Regions from separate parts of the Streptococcus sp. W151 genome, predicted to be linked through region 2. Evidence: predicted binding sites of a transcription regulator. Region 2 holds the regulator's gene; each other region holds the start of a gene.
The links. The regulator Rex, encoded in region 2, represses fermentation and respiration genes when NADH is low (regulators of the CRP and FNR family bind a similar motif). The targets are predictions, from matches to a motif close to TTGTGAANTANTTCACAA.
Positions count from the first base shown of each region.

Region 1: a site for Rex is predicted at 1,796-1,813, ahead of adhP (alcohol dehydrogenase AdhP). Genes of this name have one in related genera too.
Region 3: a site for Rex is predicted at 1,522-1,539, ahead of ACVC7Q_RS05015 (class II fructose-bisphosphate aldolase). Genes of this name have one in related genera too.
Region 4: a site for Rex is predicted at 1,979-1,996, ahead of ACVC7Q_RS01960 (formate/nitrite transporter family protein). Genes of this name have one in related genera too.

Region 1 is NZ_JBRKNT010000007.1:73,732-76,941, forward strand. It holds gene ACVC7Q_RS09370 (NCS2 family permease) at 1-698, opposite strand, end outside; gene ACVC7Q_RS09375 (Cof-type HAD-IIB family hydrolase) at 874-1,686, shown strand; gene adhP (alcohol dehydrogenase AdhP) at 1,877-2,899, shown strand.
Region 2 is NZ_JBRKNT010000001.1:522,979-526,188, forward strand. It holds gene ACVC7Q_RS02445 (cysteine desulfurase family protein) at 1-563, shown strand, start outside; gene ACVC7Q_RS02450 (DUF1831 domain-containing protein) at 573-920, shown strand; gene ACVC7Q_RS02455 (DUF4649 family protein) at 922-1,137, shown strand; gene ACVC7Q_RS02460 (redox-sensing transcriptional repressor Rex) at 1,268-1,915, shown strand; gene radC (RadC family protein) at 1,968-2,651, opposite strand; gene ACVC7Q_RS02470 (porphobilinogen deaminase) at 2,706-2,984, opposite strand; gene ACVC7Q_RS02475 (class A sortase) at 3,167-3,210, opposite strand, start outside.
Region 3 is NZ_JBRKNT010000002.1:47,020-50,229, reverse strand. It holds gene ACVC7Q_RS05030 (CTP synthase) at 1-651, shown strand, start outside; tRNA gene ACVC7Q_RS05025 (tRNA-Leu) at 776-861, shown strand; gene ACVC7Q_RS05020 (hypothetical protein) at 942-1,394, shown strand; gene ACVC7Q_RS05015 (class II fructose-bisphosphate aldolase) at 1,587-2,468, shown strand; gene ACVC7Q_RS05010 (alpha/beta fold hydrolase) at 2,553-3,210, shown strand, end outside.
Region 4 is NZ_JBRKNT010000001.1:421,882-425,091, forward strand. It holds gene clpX (ATP-dependent Clp protease ATP-binding subunit ClpX) at 1-390, shown strand, start outside; gene yihA (ribosome biogenesis GTP-binding protein YihA/YsxC) at 402-1,004, shown strand; gene ACVC7Q_RS01955 (glucosaminidase domain-containing protein) at 1,154-1,858, shown strand; gene ACVC7Q_RS01960 (formate/nitrite transporter family protein) at 2,018-2,815, shown strand; ribosomal protein L10 leader region at 2,877-3,011, shown strand; gene rplJ (50S ribosomal protein L10) at 3,050-3,210, shown strand, end outside.

The DNA.
Region 1 (3,210 bases), on a different contig from region 2:
ACAACATGGATTAGAATTCCAAGAACCGTCGTCACTAAGATGGAAAGGATAATCCCTCCCTTAATCCCTTTGACAACAAAGAAAATGGTAATCGCAAGACCAACAAGAGCCAAGAGGACGGCTGGATTGTTAAAATCAACCAAACCAGGAACAGCAGATGCATTGGCTGAGATCGTTGCATTCGCCTTATCTGCTCCTTCTCCGACCACTGTATAGGTATGAGGGTCAATCGTAAATTTCAAAAATCCTGCATTCTTAATCCCAACATAGGCCAAGAAAATCCCAATCCCCGCTGAAATAGCAGAGCGTAGGGCTGTCGGAATCGATTCGATGATCATCTTCCGAACATTTGTCAATGTGATGATCAATGAAATCACACCACAAATGAAGACCATTCCCAAAGCTTCCTGCCATGAGTAGCCCATACCAAATACAACGGTAAAGGTAAAGAAGGCATTCAAGCCCATTCCTGGTGCTTGTGCATACGGTAAATTGGCATAAAAAGCCATCATCAAGGTTCCGACCACAGATCCAATAATCGTTGCAAGGAAGACCCCTTGAGCTGGCATACCTGTTTGTGACAACATTTGCGGATTTACGAAGAGGATATAACTCATCGCAAAAAAGGTTGTCAGACCAGCAAGAACCTCTGTCCGAACAGTGGTTCCATGTTCTGAAAGTTTAAAAAACTTATCCATTTCAGAATAAACTCCTTTTTCATCATTCTCGCTCCCAATCAATTTGCGAACGTTATATCTATTCTACCAAAAGATCTTTCGCCTTTCAAGAAATCCCGCTTCTCTTCTCGATTTTTGAGCGCTTTTCCGATTTTTCTGATATAATGGTCTCATTCTTCTCGAAAGGAACTGAAATATGCATAAAAAGATGATCGCTCTAGATCTAGACGGAACCCTCTTAAATTCCGAAAGCAAATTGAGCGACTTTACGATTGATACCATTAAAAAAATTAGCGCTCTTGGCCATAAAATCATTATTACAACAGGACGTCCCTACCGTATGGCCCATACCTATTACAAACAACTAGAGCTTGATACTCCGATGATCAATTTCAATGGCTCCCTCACCCATCTGCCTGAGAAAAAATGGGCAGATGAACAATGTTTAACCTTAGATAAAAAATACCTCCTAGATATGGTCGCTAACCGGGATACCATCCAAGCGGACTTTATAGCTGGCGAATACCGCAATCAATTCTTTATTACCGATCCAAATGAGCAAGTCGCAGACCCTAAATTATTCGGTATTGAGGCTTTCCAACCAGAAAATCAATTTAATCCAGAACGGGTAACTAGTGACCCAAACTGTATCCTTTTTCAAACGAAAGCGGAAGACAAATATGCTTTGGCAGATGAAATGAATCGGCATTATAACTACAATCTGTCTATTAATACCTGGGGTGGTCCTTTAAATATTCTGGAATGCAATCCCAAAAATGTAACCAAAGCATCCGCTCTGACCTACCTTCTAGATAAACTCAATATGGATCAGAAAGATTTGATTGCTTTTGGAGATGAGCACAATGATACTGAGATGCTAGCTCTTGCTGGTCATGGTTATGCTATGAAAAACGCGAGCTCTATCCTAATTCCTTATGCAGATTCCGTCACAGATTTTACCAATAATGAAGATGGTGTCGCGCGCCAATTAATTCAATTATTCTTATAACAGGAACAGACATGAGTTACGCCCTCATGTCTTTTTGTCCCCTAAATCCTTAATCGGTTAATCAATACCCCCCTTTTTTTCCATTTTTTTTATTGTTCAACAGATAAGTTTGTGATATTATTAACATAGTTATTAAAGAAGCGCTTTCAAAAAATCTAAATCGCTTCTCGTTCACTTAAGGAGGAACAAAATGAAAGCTGTTGTTGTAAATCCAGAAGGTACTGGTGTTGAAATCGTTGCAAACAAAGACATGCGTCCACTTGAAAAAGGGGAAGCTCTTGTTCAAATCGAATACTGTGGTGTCTGCCACACTGACTTGCACGTCGCTCACGGAGACTTCGGTAAAGTGCCAGGCCGTGTTCTTGGACACGAAGGAATCGGAATTGTGAAAGAAGTCGCTCCAGATGTCAAGAGCCTAAAAGTTGGAGATCGTGTCAGTGTCGCATGGTTTTTCGAAGGATGTGGAACTTGTGAATACTGTACAACCGGTCGCGAAACCCTTTGCCGTACTGTAAAAAATGCTGGTTATTCTGTTGACGGAGGAATGGCTGAGCAATGTATCGTTACTGCAGATTACGCAGTGAAAGTACCTGAAGGATTAGATCCAGCCCAAGCTTCTTCTATCACTTGTGCAGGTGTTACAACTTACAAAGCCATCAAAGAAGCCAAAGCAGAACCAGGACAATGGATCGTTATCTACGGAGCTGGTGGCTTGGGTAACTTGGCTGTTCAATATGCCAAGAAAGTCTTCAACGCTCATGTCATCGCTGTTGATATCAACAATGACAAACTGGAATTGGCGAAAGAAGTTGGTGCAGACTTTGTCATCAACGGTCGCGAAGTCGAAGATGTCCCAGGATTGATCAAAGAAATAACAAATGGCGGAGCTCACTCTGCTGTTGTAACAGCTGTTTCTAAAGTAGCTTTCAACCAAGCAGTAGATTCTGTTCGTGCAGGTGGCCGCGTTGTCGCAGTTGGTCTTCCTTCTGAAATGATGGACCTCAGCATTGTGAAAACTGTATTAGATGGTATCCAAGTCATTGGTTCTCTTGTAGGAACTCGTAAAGACTTGGAAGAAGCCTTCCAATTTGGTGCAGAAGGCTTGGTAGTCCCTGTCGTCCAAAAACGTCCAGTAGAAGATGCTGTTAAAGTCTTTGACGAAATGGAAGCTGGAACCATTCAAGGACGTATGGTACTTGACTTCACAAACTAAATAACTGAACCTACAGGACTAGCCCAACTGGGCTGGTCTTTTTTTAGTACTCTCAATAGATCCATCAACCAGTTTGTTATATTTTTATTTTACTTGTTTGATTCCTGACTGATTTTCCACAATTTCATAACTAACCTTCGCTTACAAACTATAGCATATATAGCGCTGTTTTCATGGAATCATTTAGCGATAAACCAGTAGGAACAGGTGCTCTATAGGGATAAATTAATATAACAAATATCCTCTTTTACCTGTAAATTTTGATAGAAAAATTGACTTAAGTGTGAAAACGATTTATAATAAAGTAGCTT
Region 2 (3,210 bases):
TCTATCCCGAAGAGTTAGGGATTGATTTTCTCAGTGCTTCTGCCCACAAATTCCACGGCCCCAAAGGAGTCGGTTTCCTTTATGCAGCCGTCCCAGATTTTGATAATCTCATCCATGGTGGGGATCAGGAAAATAAGATGAGAGCCAGCACGGAAAATCTCATTTCAATTGTAGGGATGTCAACTGCGATACAGCAAGCCACACTTCATCAAGAAGAAAATTTCCACCACGTTCAAAAACTCGGTCAAGAACTAGTTAATGGTTTAGCAGCCTACGACTACTACGTAAATGCGAGTGACGATCATCTTCCATTTGTTTGGAATCTTGGCTTCCCAGGCGTCCAAAACGATGTCTTGCTGATGAGACTGGATTTAGCTGGTATTTCCGTATCCACTGGTTCTGCTTGTACCGCCGGTACTGTACAACCCAGCCATGTCCTTGAAGCGCTCTATGGAAAGGATAGCTCACGCTTGAAAGAATCCCTTCGAATTAGTTTTTCAGAACTCAATACCGTAGAGGAGGTTCGAGACTTCCTCGCAAAACTTAAAGAAATTTTATCATAGGAGAACAATATGGCTTTTGAAACAAGCGTTTCATTGAAAGACTGCAAATATACCTATAGTCTACACCCAAATGTTAAAAAATATACCTTACGTGACAATACATTTGCTGTTACAAAGGTTGGAAATTACGAGTTAAATCGTTTGCTCGAAGCTGTTCCAAATAGCGGTGAAGGCTTCTTGCTTAAAATTATCTTCAACAAAGACCTTACAGGTTTTAAAATCAATATCACAGACAAGTCTGGACTTCGTCTGGTTAATATCTTTAAAAATTCAGAGAATGACATTATCCAACAAAAATTTTATTTCCTAATGGATAGTCTTGTCGAAAGAGAAATTTTCAACAAAACAGAGGTCTAATATGGTAACCCTAACTTATATCGACGCTTACCAAGTAGAGCGAACGACTACTTATCCTGACCTTGCAGCCTGCATTCTAGCATTTTCAGGCTGTGTAACCCTGCCTGACTCTTACTCAATTGTTTCCATTGAATACAAGGGTGAAAAACTCCCCTATACAGGAAGGGTCGATGGGCTCTATGCTTTTTTGAAAAAGGTAGAGCAAGCTGAAAACTAAGCTGATGCTGATGGAACTCTCTCATCGCCATCAGCTTTTTCTTTAGACAAAAATATTTTTGAAAAACCGTTCTAGATAGTTGATTTTTTCACAATCTTCCTATACAATAAGAGGGAAAGGTTGTGATATTGTGAAACATGATAAAAATACTCCAATTCCACGCGCAACAGCAAAACGCTTATCGCTCTACTACCGCATTTTTAAACGCTTTAACTCTGAAAAAATAGAGCGCGCCAATTCCAAACAAATTGCGGATGCGATTGGGATTGACTCTGCTACTGTTCGCCGAGATTTTTCTTATTTTGGTGAATTAGGAAGACGTGGATTTGGTTATGATGTAAAAAAACTGATGAACTTCTTTGCAGATCTTTTAAATGACAATGCTATTACTAATGTCGCTATTGTTGGGATCGGAAATATGGGAAGTGCCCTCCTCAACTATCGCTTCCATGAACGCAATAAGATGAAAATTGTCATGGCGTTTGATCTAGACGATCACGAACTGATCAATACTAAAAGTAAAGACGGAATTCCTATTTACGGTATTTCATCTATTAAAGAGAAACTCAAACAAGAAGGCATTCAAACAGCCATTCTAACTGTTCCAAGTGTTAAGGCTCAAGAAGTTGCTAGCCTCTTGGTAGATGCTGGTGTCAAGGGAATTCTCAGTTTCTCGCCAGTACATCTGACAGTCCCTAAGGATGTCGTCGTCCAATATGTCGATCTTACTAGTGAATTGCAAACACTCCTTTATTTTATGCGTAAAAACGAAGAATAAAGACTTATACTTCAATAACAAAAAGGTTGGAACAAGAAGGTTCCAACCTTTTTTATACCAAATAATCCGTTTCTTCTCGATAACTATAGTAGTTTTCTTCGGATACAATCAAATGATCCAATAGGGTTAACCCCATTACTTCACAGGCCTCTAAGACACGATGAGTGACTTCATCATCATTTTTACTAGGGAACACGGCACCAGATGGATGATTGTGAGCCAAGATAATGGAGGTTGCCATGTGCTTCAGTGCATAATGCAGGATTTCACGCGGCTCCGCGATACTTCGATTCACTGTTCCAATAAATATCGTCTGTTGATGAATAATTTCATTTTGGGTATTCAAATAAAGGGCAACCAGGTGCTCCTGCTTTTTATGGCCAATTTCCTGTTGAATTTTATGGGCCAATTTCTGACTACTCATGATTTGTTCGGAACTCATTAGTTCATCTTTATGAATCCTTCGTCCAAACTCAATAACAGCCTGAAGTTCGATGGCCTTCACTCGCCCAATGCCAGAGATTTCCTGTAGCTCCTCTAGGGTTAATTGCCCTAACTCCTTTAAACTATTTACCGAGCTCAAAAGACCTTGTGCTATCTCATAAACGCTTTTTTGCTTGTTGCCTGTCCGTAAGAGAATGGATAACAATTCCTGATGACTCAGCTTATCTACCCCTTCAGAAACCAAGCGTTCCCTAGGAAGCAAAGATGGTTCAATAAATGATATGTCGTACATAATTTCCTCCTCACTTATTAATTCGTAATAAATTGAGAAAATAACGACCTTTCATTATTTACAGGCGATTTCTTGCTTCAAATCATCTAACACTAAGGCTTCATCTTTATTAAAGCGGATCTGATAACCTGTTTGAACTTGTTCAAGCTCCTTTAAAAACTGTTGAATTTCACAGCGGATCAAGTACTCCTGACTCTGAGGAATGGCTTCTAAGGTCTGGTAGACTTGCTCTACTTCGTAGATTCCTTTCGTAATTAATCCATTTCGTGGAAAATCATTTATTAAGAGATTATAGAAATGATGCAAGTGATGATAAATTCGCTCTTTCGTCACTATTCTACCTCCTTATCATACTCTTTCTCCTCTTATTATATACCGAATTTCCCTCAATATTATGACAAATTCCTTACATTATATTACCAATCGCTTACAATTTTACAAGAATCCTTTAGTTATTTCATGCCATACTATAAAGAAAAAAGCCCAGGCCTCTCTTGGCCTCGGGCTTTGGTTTTTTAGAGTTGCATTTGATTATAAGACTTGCTAAATGAATCCAGGA
Region 3 (3,210 bases), on a different contig from region 2:
GATGCTGAAGTTAAGATTAATTGGGTCAATGCCAATGATGTGACAGCCGAAAATGTGGCAGAACTCCTTGGAGATGCTGATGGAATCATCGTCCCAGGTGGTTTTGGTCAACGAGGAACAGAAGGAAAAATTCAAGCCATCAAGTATGCGCGTGAACAGGACGTCCCAATGTTGGGTGTCTGCTTGGGTATGCAGTTAACCTGTATCGAATTTGCCCGTCACGTTTTAGGCTTGGAAGGAGCTAATTCATCCGAATTGGATCCAGAAACCAAGTATCCGATTATCGATATCATGCGGGACCAAATCGATGTGGAAGATATGGGAGGAACGCTCCGTCTCGGTCTTTACCCATCTAAACTCAAACGAGGATCAAAAGCAGCAGCTGCCTATGACAATCAAGAAGTGGTACAACGTCGCCACCGTCACCGTTATGAGTTTAACAATGCTTTCCGTGAACAGTTCGAAGAAGCAGGTTTTGTCTTCTCAGGCGTTTCACCAGACAACCGTTTGGTCGAAATCGTTGAAATCCCAGAAAACAAATTCTTTGTCGCTTGCCAATACCACCCAGAATTGTCAAGCCGTCCAAACCGCCCAGAAGGACTTTACACAGCCTTTATCACAGCGGCAGTTGAAAACCACGATAGCAAATAAAAATCAAGTGAGCAGGTCTTTCGACCTGCTCACTTTTTGTGAAAAAATGACAAACTCTGAAAAAAGTTTGAAAAAAATCTTGACAAAAAAGTCGTTGATTGATATACTAGTAAAGTACTCAATCGCGGGGATGGCGGAATTGGCAGACGCGCAGGACTAAGGATCCTGTGACCGCTTTAGGTCGTGAGGGTTCAAGTCCCTCTCTCCGCATCGGATCAAGATAGCTTCGGCTATCTTTTTTTGTTTTCAAATCTCTTTGTGGTAGAATAGGTGTGAGATGAGGTGAGAACATGAAGAAAAAGGATCTGGTTTTGGCCGATGGCCTCTTTGCACTATTGGGAAGTGCCATTAATTTTTTCGGTCTTATCCTGATTTTAGCGATGGCGATAGGCGCATACAAGGATACTTTTAGATATTTTATTGCCTTAAACATATGGAATGTTTTCATTTTTTTAGTGGCGATTGCTTCTAAGTATCTGCTCAGAGATGAAAAAAGGCTGAAAAGATGGATTCCCAATCTCTTTTTGATAGCGGGCTTTATTCTCTTTCTTGCCTCAATCCTTGCTGTGTGTGAGAATATTCCCTTTCTTGAGGGATTGCTAAACGGACTTCTTGGAAAAATGTTTACCGACAGTCAGTTATTTGCTGCTTATTTCTATTCTCAATGGGTCGCAGGAGGACTCCTTGTGATTTGCGGGATTGGCTTTCTAGTTTCATTAAAAAATTTTAAAGAGAAGGATTGAAAGGGGGCTTGAGCTCCCTTTTTTTGCTTTTTGAAAAGGATGAAAGTCATAGTAGGGAGAGGGTTCCTCCTCATTTATCGTAAGAAAGCGCTTAAAGCCACAGGAAAAACTAGCAATTTCATCTAAAAAGTGATAAAATAAACAATGTAAGTGGGATTAACCCCACAAAAATTTATAGGAGGCCTATAACAAATGGCAATCGTTTCAGCAGAAAAATTTGTCCAAGCAGCTCGTGACAATGGTTATGCAGTTGGTGGATTTAACACAAACAACCTTGAGTGGACTCAAGCTATCTTGCGTGCAGCAGAAGCTAAGAAAGCTCCAGTACTTATCCAAACTTCTATGGGTGCTGCTAAATACATGGGTGGTTACAAAGTATGTAAAGCCCTTATTGAAAACCTTGTAGAATCAATGGGTATCACTGTACCAGTTGCTATTCACCTTGACCATGGTCACTACGAAGATGCTCTTGAATGTATCGAAGCTGGTTACACTTCAATCATGTTTGACGGTTCACACCTTCCAGTTGAAGAAAACCTTAAATTGGCGAAAGATGTCGTTGAAAAAGCTCATGCTAAAGGTATCTCAGTAGAAGCTGAAGTTGGTACTATCGGTGGTGAAGAAGACGGTATCATCGGTGACGGTGAATTGGCACCAATCGAAGACGCTAAAGCAATGGTTGCTACAGGAATCGACTTCTTGGCTGCAGGTATCGGTAACATCCACGGTCCTTACCCAGCAAACTGGAAAGGTCTTCACCTTGACCACTTGCAAAAATTGACTGAAGCTGTTCCAGGATTCCCAATCGTATTGCACGGTGGATCAGGTATCCCTGATGATCAAATCCAAGCAGCTATCAAACTTGGTGTTGCGAAAGTTAACGTGAACACTGAATGCCAAATCGCATTTGCAAATGCTACTCGTCAATTCGTACGTGAATACGATGCAAACGAAGCAGAATACGACAAGAAGAAACTCTTCGACCCACGTAAATTCTTGAAACCAGGTTTCGAAGCAATTACTGCAGCTGTTGAAGAACGTATCGACGTATTCGGTTCAGAAGGCAAAGCTTAATTAAAAACAGGAAAGCAAGGTCCCATGTGGATCTTGTTTTTTTGTTTGGGAAAAGTTGCTTCCGGGATTTAATTTTTGTACAATATGCCTATGAAAAAATTTAAACAGTTTAGCTGGATCATTTTTGTTGTTCTTATCCTTTTTCTAGGAGGTACATTTGTTTTTCATCAATTTAGTTTACGAAATGAAAGTAAGCTTCTCACACCCATTGGTAAACAAGTTACAGTCAATGGACATCGAATGAATGTCTCTATTAAAGGAGAAGGGCCTCAAACAATCGTTTTTCTTTCAGGTGCTGGTATCGCTTCCCCTGTCCTAGACTTTAAGAATCTATCAGGTTCCCTTTCCAAAAAATACAAGGTTGTTGTCGTGGAGCGAGCAGGGTATGGTTTTAGCCAAGATAGTGATCATTCAAGAGATGTGATGGAGGTCCTTTCTGAGACCCGTCAAGCTTTGGCGCAAGCTCATGTTTCAGGTCCTTATGTGATTGTTTCGCATTCAATGGCTAGTTTAGAGAGTCTTGCTTGGCAAGAGAAATATCCAAATGAAGTGAAGGCTTTGATTGGCCTGGATTGGGCCTTACCAGCGAGTTATGAAGATTTAAAGGATAATCAGGCCGTGCTTACTGTGGCTTATTGGAGCAGTAAGATTGGCTTATTACGCTATTTCCCAGAGTCCTTTTATATAAAAAATCCAACTCTGACTGAAACTGAACGACAACAATATAAATTACTAGCATATA
Region 4 (3,210 bases), 100 kb from region 2:
TACATGCAAGAAATCGTTGCAGAAGACATTCAAAAATTCGGGATTATCCCAGAATTGATCGGACGTCTTCCAGTCTTTGCCGCTCTTGAGCAATTGACAGTTGACGACCTTGTTCGTATCTTGAAAGAGCCACGCAATGCCTTGGTAAAACAATACCAAACCTTGCTCTCTTATGATAATGTTGAATTGGAATTTGACGATGAAGCCCTTCAAGAGATTGCGAATAAAGCTATCGAAAGAAAAACAGGAGCTCGTGGACTTCGCTCGATTATCGAAGAAACGATGATGGATGTCATGTTTGAAATTCCAAGTCAAGAAGATGTCAAACTTATTCGAATCACAAAAGAAGCTGTAGATGGAACTGAAAAACCAATTCTTGAAACAGCCTAGAAAGATAAAATATGGAAATTAACACACATAATGCGGATATCCTCTTAAGCGCTGCGAACAAGAGTCATTATCCTCAAGATGAGATTCCAGAAGTTGCACTTGCCGGTCGATCAAATGTCGGCAAGTCTTCTTTTATTAATACTCTCTTAAATCGAAAGAACCTAGCCAGAACATCTGGTAAACCAGGAAAAACCCAATTGCTAAATTTCTTCAATATCGATGATAAACTCCGTTTGGTAGATGTACCTGGTTATGGCTATGCACGTGTCTCTAAAAAAGAGCGCGAGAAGTGGGGACGGATGATTGAAGAATACCTCACCAGTCGTGAGAACTTAAAAGCAGTGGTTAGCCTAGTCGATTTTCGTCATGAACCTTCTGCAGATGATGTTCAGATGTATGAATTCTTAAAATATTATGAGATCCCTGTGATCTTAGTAGCGACCAAGGCAGATAAGATTCCACGTGGAAAATGGAACAAACATGAATCCATCATTAAGAAAAAACTAGATTTTGATCCGGCAGACACTTTCATTGTCTTTTCTTCGGTAACCAAGGAAGGACTAGAGAAGTCATGGGATGCTATTTTGGAAAATGCATTTTACGAAATAAATTGAAATGACATGAAAATGTCATTTTTGTTTTGGATTTATCTCGCAATTGTAATAGAAGTGTAATATAAGTGGCTTTGTTTTCTTCTATTTATATGGTATAATCTCTATAAAGATAAAAGATGATAAAAAATTAATTGGAGATAAATTGTATTATGAAAAAGAAAATACGGAATAAAACGAAAATTTTTGGTTTGTTCGTTTCTGTATTAGCAGTGGGGACATTTGCTGCTGCTATGAGCGAGCACGTAACATCAGTTGGTGCTAATGATGGAACTTACCAAGCATACTCAGACCCAACTGAAGCTTTCATCTCACAAATTGGTGAGTCAGCTCGTCAGCTTGGTCAAGAGAATGATCTTTATGCTTCCGTTATGATTGCACAAGCGATCCTGGAAAGTGGATCAGGACAGTCTGGTTTGGCTTCTTATCCACATTACAACCTTTTTGGAATTAAAGGAAGTTATGCTGGGCAATCTGCAGTGATGCAAACTTGGGAAGATGATGGTGCTGGAAACGCGTATACGATTAATGATGCTTTTCGTTCATACCCATCTTACTATGAATCATTGCAAGACTATGTAGCAGTTTTGAAACAAGGACATTTTGCAGGTGCTTGGAAGAGTAACACATCAAGTTATCAAGACGCAACAGCAGCATTGACAGGTGTTTATGCGACAGATACTAGCTACTACGCAAAGCTCAATAATATCATTGAAACCTATAATTTGACTCAATATGATTCACCAAATGTTCAGGGTGGTATCACTGGTTCGGTATACAATCCATATCGTCAACAGTTCACTTCACAAGAAATCTTGAATTTGGATATCGCTTGGGCGAACCGTTTAAACTATTAAAAAAGAAAAGCAGGCGAATGCCTGTTTTTTTATTATTTCTTAGTATATGATTTAAAACGTATATATTGTGGATTTAAGAATTCTTCCTGAAAACCTTTTCAAACTTTTTTGTCTATGATATAATGAGTTTATTCACAAACATTATATAAGGAGAATAGTATGTCTGAATCTAATTTTATTCAAAAAGTGGGAGCGGCGTGTAATAAGAAAGAAGATCTTTATCAGAAATCTAAAACTCGCTATGCAGTTCGCTCTATTTTTGCTGGAGGATTTCTTACTTTAAGTACGGCGGTCGGAGCAGTTGCAGCTGACTTATTAAATACCTTTGTACCTGGAACGGGTCGTTTCCTATTTCCTTTCATCTTTGCCTGGGGGTTGGTTTACCTCTTATTCTTAAATGCGGAATTAACCACCTCAAATATGATGTATTTGACGGCGGGAACCTATCTAAAGAAAATTCACTGGAAGAAAGCTTTGGAGATTCTACTTTATTGTACCTTCTTTAATTTAATTGGTGCTTTAATTGTAGCTTTTCTGTTCAATCAAACAACTGCCTTTGCTCATATCGATCCAAAAGGATTCCTAGCCACGGTGGCAGAAAATAAACTCCAACGGAGCAATCAAGTGGTTTTCTTTGAAGGTGTCATTGCCAATATCTTTGTAAATATTGCTATTCTCTCTTATCTATATTTCAAAGATGAAACAGCGAAGGTGCTCTTAGCCCTATCTGCTATTTATATGTTTGTCTTTATGACCAATGAACACTTGGCGGCTAATTTTGCTTCTTTCTCATTATTAAGCTTTAATTCAGTATCTAGCCAATTGCCACATTTTGAATTTTTAAATATTTTACGTCACTATGGTGTTACCTTCTTTGCCAACTGGGTAGGAGGAGGAGTCCTAATGGGACTAGCCTATGCTTGGTTGAATAATATCAAGAGTCTTTACAACGACTAAAAAATATAAAAAAAGTTTGCAAAAGTACTTGCATTCTTTTTTTATATGTGATAAACTAATCTACGGTTTGAAAAAACTGCCTAAGACAGTAGGGGAGCTCGACTCATAAAAATCCTACCGAGGACAAAACGTATCAATTAAAAGAAGCGTATTGTACTTTCGTGTCTAGGTTTGGGCGCGTTTTTCTTTTGGAAAAATTCCCCAAGCAAAATAATTACGGAGGTGAACACACTAATGAGTGAAGCAATTATTGCTAAAAAAGCGGAACTAGTTGACGTAGTAGCTGAAAAAATGAAAGCTGCCGCATCAATCGTCGTGGTAGATTCTCGCGGTTTGACAGTTGAGCAAGATACAGTTCTTCGTCGCAACCTTCGCGGAAGCGAAGTTGAGTTTAA